Regions from separate parts of the Saccharothrix espanaensis DSM 44229 genome, predicted to be linked through region 2. Evidence: predicted binding sites of a transcription regulator. Region 2 holds the regulator's gene; the other holds the start of a gene.
What was found. The regulator HspR, encoded in region 2, represses chaperone genes until heat shock. The targets are predictions, from matches to a motif close to ANNTTGAGTNNNNNNNACTCAANNT.
Positions count from the first base shown of each region.

Region 1: lon (endopeptidase La) is a predicted target of HspR. The motif match lies at 1,139-1,163, and genes of this name have one in related genera.

Region 1 is NC_019673.1:7,800,856-7,803,318, reverse strand. Features, by position in the region: gene BN6_RS33990 (ATP-binding protein) at 1-1,020, opposite strand, end outside; gene lon (endopeptidase La) at 1,176-2,463, shown strand, end outside.
Region 2 is NC_019673.1:9,139,807-9,142,269, reverse strand. Features, by position in the region: gene dnaJ (molecular chaperone DnaJ) at 1-911, shown strand, start outside; gene BN6_RS40400 (heat shock protein transcriptional repressor HspR) at 908-1,336, shown strand; gene BN6_RS40395 (FAD-binding oxidoreductase) at 1,513-2,463, opposite strand, start outside.

The DNA.
Region 1 (2,463 bases), 1.3 Mb from region 2:
GTCCAGCACCACCAGCACCCGCTTCCCGGCGACCAGGCTCCGGTAGAGCGCCGCCCTGGTGTGCAGGTCCGCCGGGACGCGGCCGGGGTCGACGCCCAGGCCGTCGAGGAACCCGCGCAGCGCCTCGGTCGAGGGCATCGGTTCCCCCGTGGGCGAGAAGCCGCACAGGTCGACGAACAGCTGCCCGTCCGGGAACCGCTCGGCGTGCCGGTGCGCCCAGTGCAGCGCCAGCCACGTCTTGCCGATCCCGCCCGCCCCGCCGATCGCGGAGATCAGCACCGTGGCGGACCCGACGGCGTCGAGGGCGCGGTCGATCCGGGCCGCTTCGTCGTGCCGGCCGATGAACGGCGCGGGGGCGGCGGGCAGTTGGCGGGGGACCGTGCCCGCGTCGAGGGGGTCCGCGGTGGCGGTCGCCCGCGGGTAGGGGTGGTCGGGCAGGGCGATCCACGCGGTGTCCCGCACCTCCTTCACCCGGATCCGCACCGGGCGGAACGTGGCCGGGTCGAGCACCGCGGAGTGCCGCACCACCTCGTCGAACACCCAGCGGGACACGACCAGGGCGAGCGTGCCGGGCGAGTCGGCGAGCGCCTGCTTGAGCGGCGGGGCGTCGACCAGGCGGAAGGCGGTGGTCAGCGACGTCGAGGTCGCGCCGTGGTCGTCGAAGGCGACCTCGCCCGCGTGCACCGCGAGCCGCAGCCGGAACCGCTGCTCCGGCGGGCAGGTGCGGTTGTGCTCGCGGAGCGCCGCCACCAGCGCGCCGGGCAGCACCTCGACCAGGGGCGTCTTGGGCACCTCGGGCGGGACCAGGGCGAAGACGCTGTCGCCCCGGTCCTCGTGGTGGCAGTCCGCCCACCGCACGCCGGCCGCCCGCAGCGCGCCCTCGACCACCCGGTACAGGGCGGCGCGGGTGCCCAGCTGGTGCGGCAGGGTCCGCCGCCGGTCGGCGAACCCCTCGACGTCGACCACCACGATCGTGCGGTGCACCGCGGACCTGGCCGGTCCGGCGAGGTGTGCTGTCACGGTGGGAATCGTGCCGGGTTCGGGCCGTCCGGCGCAGTGTGGAAGGGGAGCAGCACCCGAACGCTGTAGGGCGCTCGCTCAGAGCGAACGGGTGCGGGAAACAAACGCCCGCTCACCTTGGTTGAGCCTTACAGACTCAACTTTGGAGGATCGACATGGGTGAGACGCTGGCGCTTCCGGTGCTGCCGCTGGACGACGTGGTCGTGCTCCCCGGCATGGTCGTGCCGATCCGGCTCACCGGCTCGGACGCCACCGCCGAGGCGCGTGCCGCCGTGGAGGCCGCTTCCGCCGGGGACGGGCCGGCCCGGGTGCTGCTGGTGCCCCGGTTGGACGGCAAGTACGCCAAGGTCGGCACCTTGGCGGTGATCGAGCAGGTCGGACGGCTGTCCGGGGGTGAACGGGCGGCGGTCGTGCGGGGCACCGAGCGGGTCCGGATCGGGACCGGGACGACCGGGCCCGGGGCGGCGCTGTGGGTGGAGGCGACCGTCGCCGACGAGTCGCCGGTGGACGACCGGACGCGTGAGCTGGCCCGCGAGTACCGGGCGCTGGTCACCACGATCCTCCAGCAGCGCGGGGCGTGGCAGGTCGTCGACTCGGTGCAGCAGGTGGACGAGCCGTCCGCGCTGGCCGACCTCGCCGGGTACGCCTCGTACCTGGGCGACACCCAGAAGGTGTGGCTGCTGGAGACCAGCGACGTCGCCGAGCGGCTGGAGAAGCTGCTGGTGTGGGGGCGGGAGCACCTCACCGAGCTGGACGTCGCCGAGACCATCCGCAAGGACGTGAAGGAAGGCGTCGAGAAGCAGCAGCGGGAGTTCCTGCTGCGTCAGCAGCTCGCCGCCATCCGCAAGGAACTGGCCGAGCTGGACGGCAAGCCCGCCACCGAGGAGCAGGACTACCGGGCCCGGGTCGAGGGCGCGGACCTGCCCGAGAACGTGCGCAAGGCGGCCCTGGCCGAGGTCGACAAGCTGGAGCGCACCTCCGACCAGTCGCCGGAGACCGGGTGGATCCGCACCTGGCTGGACACCGTCCTGGAACTGCCGTGGAACTCGCGGACCGAGGACTCCTACGACATCGCGGGCGCGCGGGCCGTGCTGGACGCCGACCACGCCGGCCTGGACGACGTGAAGGAGCGCATCACCGAGTACCTCGCGGTGCGCCGCCGGCGGGCCGACCGGGGCATGGGCGTGGTCGGCGGGCGGCGGTCCGGCGCGGTGCTCGCGCTGGTGGGGCCGCCCGGGGTGGGCAAGACGTCGCTGGGCGAGTCCGTGGCGCGGGCGATGGGACGGGAGTTCGTCCGGGTCGCGCTGGGCGGAGTCCGGGACGAGGCCGAGATCCGGGGGCACCGGCGGACCTACGTGGGCGCGCTGCCCGGTCGGATCGTGCGGGCCATCGCCGAGGCCGGGTCGATGAACCCCGTGGTGCTGCTCGACGAGATCGACAAGG
Region 2 (2,463 bases):
GGTTCGGCCAGGGCGGCGGCTTCGACGTCGGCGACCTGTTCAACCGCCAGCAGCAGGCCGGCGGCGCGGGCGGTGGGCTCGGCGACCTGCTCGGCGGCCTGTTCAACCGGCGCGGCGGCGGCCCGACGGCGTCGGCCACCCGGCCGCGCCGCGGCGAGGACGTCGAGACCGACGTCCGGATCGACTTCACCGAGGCGGTCAAGGGCGCGACGGTGCCGATGCGGCTGTCCAGCCCGGCGACCTGCTCGACGTGCTCGGGGTCCGGCGCGCGGCCGGGCACCTCGCCGCGCACCTGCCCGAACTGCGGCGGGGCCGGCCTGGTCACCCGCAACCAGGGCGCGTTCGCGTTCTCCGAGCCGTGCGCGGACTGCCGGGGCACCGGCCGGATCATCGACGACCCGTGCCCGGACTGCGGCGGCGAGGGGGTCAGCACCAAGACCCGCACGCTGACCATCCGGATCCCGGCGGGCGTGGACGACGGCCAGCGGATCCGGCTGGCCGGGCAGGGCGAGCCGGGGCGCAACAAGGGGCCGCACGGCGACCTCTACGTGCGCGTGCACGTCAACCCGGACCCGCTGTTCGGCCGGTCGGGCAACAACCTGACCGTGACCGTGCCGGTGACCTTCCCCGAACTGGCGCTGGGCACCACGTTGACCGTGCCCACGCTGGAGGGCAAGGTGACTCTGAAGGTGGCCGCGGGCACGGCGTCGGGTCAGGTGCTGCGCGCCAAGGGCAAGGGCATCGCCAAGCGGGACGGGCAGGTCGGCGACCTGCTGATCACGTTGCAGGTGGCGGTGCCGAACAACATGGACGCCGCCGCGCGCGAGGCGCTGGAGGCGTACGCGTCGGCAACCGCCCAGCACGACCCGAGGGCGGACCTCAACGCCTTGGTGGAGAAGAGGTCGACATGACGTTCCCGTTCCCACCGGGCACTGACGAGGACACCCCGTTCTTCGTCATCTCGGTGGCGGCGCAGCTGTCCGGTCTGCACGCGCAGACCTTGCGGGCCTACGACCGGATGGGCCTGGTGTCGCCGGGCCGCACGTCCGGCGGCGGCCGGCGGTACTCGATGCGCGACATCGTGGTGCTGCGCGAGGTGCAGCGGCTCTCCCAGGAGGAGGGCGTCAACCTGGCGGGCATCAAGCGGATCATCGAGCTGGAGAACGAGGTCGGCGCGCTGCGCTCGCACGTGGCCGAGCTGACCGAGCAGCTGGCCTCCGCGCTGGCCGCCGCCGAGCACGCGGCCGCGTCGGTGCACGCCTCGCTGCGCCGCGACCTGGTCCCGGTGCGCCACGAGACCGCCCTGGTGGTCTGGAAGCCCAACCGGCAGCGCTGAGCGCGCCCACGAGACACCTGGCACCGTCCCGGCACCCGCCGGCCGGTGCCTTCGTCGTTCCGGGCACGTGCCCGGCCGCGCGGACCGCTTCGAGTACTGCCTGCCGCCCGCTCGGTCTGCCACACCGCGCCGACCCCCTCCGCCCCCGGCCCGCACGCCGGTCGGCGGAGTCGGGGTCAGTCCAGGGTGAACGGGTCGTACTTGATCCGGTCCAGCGGCGTGCCGGCGACGAGCATCCGGGACACGGTGGCCCGGATCATCGACGGGGAGCCGCAGACCAGCACGTCCCGCTCCTCCCACGCCCCGTAGCGGGTGACGACGTCGGCCAGGGTGCCCTGCTCCACGCCGCGCGCGCCGGGGTCGGACTCCAGCACCGGCACGACGGTCAGCCACGGGTTGCTCGCCGCGACGCGCTGGAGGTTGTCCAGGTCGTAGAGGTCCTCGCGGGTGCGCCCGCCGACGAACAGGTGCACGCGGGGGTTCTCGCCCCACTGCGCCATCTCGTCGATGATCGCGTGCATCGGCGCGACGCCCGTGCCGCCGGCGACCATGAGCACGTCGTTGCCGGACTTGCGGTCGACGTGCAGCCGGCCCATCGGCGGCCCGATCCGCCACACGTCACCCGGTTGGGTGTGTCCGACCACCGACCGGCTGACCCAGCCGCCTTCGACGGACCGGATGTGGAACTCGATGATGCCGTCGTCGCGCGGGGCGTTGGCGGGCGAGAAGTACCGCCACAGCCGGGCCCGTTGCGGCGTCTCGACGCTCACGTACTGGCCCGCGCGGTACCCGACCGGGTGATCCGGCTGGAGGCGCACGACCGCCAGGTCCCAGCTCACCCGCTGGTGCTCCAGCACGGTCGCGTGCCAGTAGGCCGGGCCGTCGTCGGCGGCCGCCGCCTCCTGCATGGCGCGCGCCATGATCGTGTACGCCTCGGCCCAGGCCAGTTCGACCTGCGGCGTCCAGGCGGTGCCGGCGAACTTCTTCACGGCCGCGAGCAGCGCGGTGCCGACCGACTCGTAGTGGACGTTGACCACGCCGAACTTCCGGTGGTCACGGCCCAGTTGGCGGAGGAACGGGATCAGGTCGTCCGGCCGGTCCACCATCTGCACGACGTGGACCAGCGC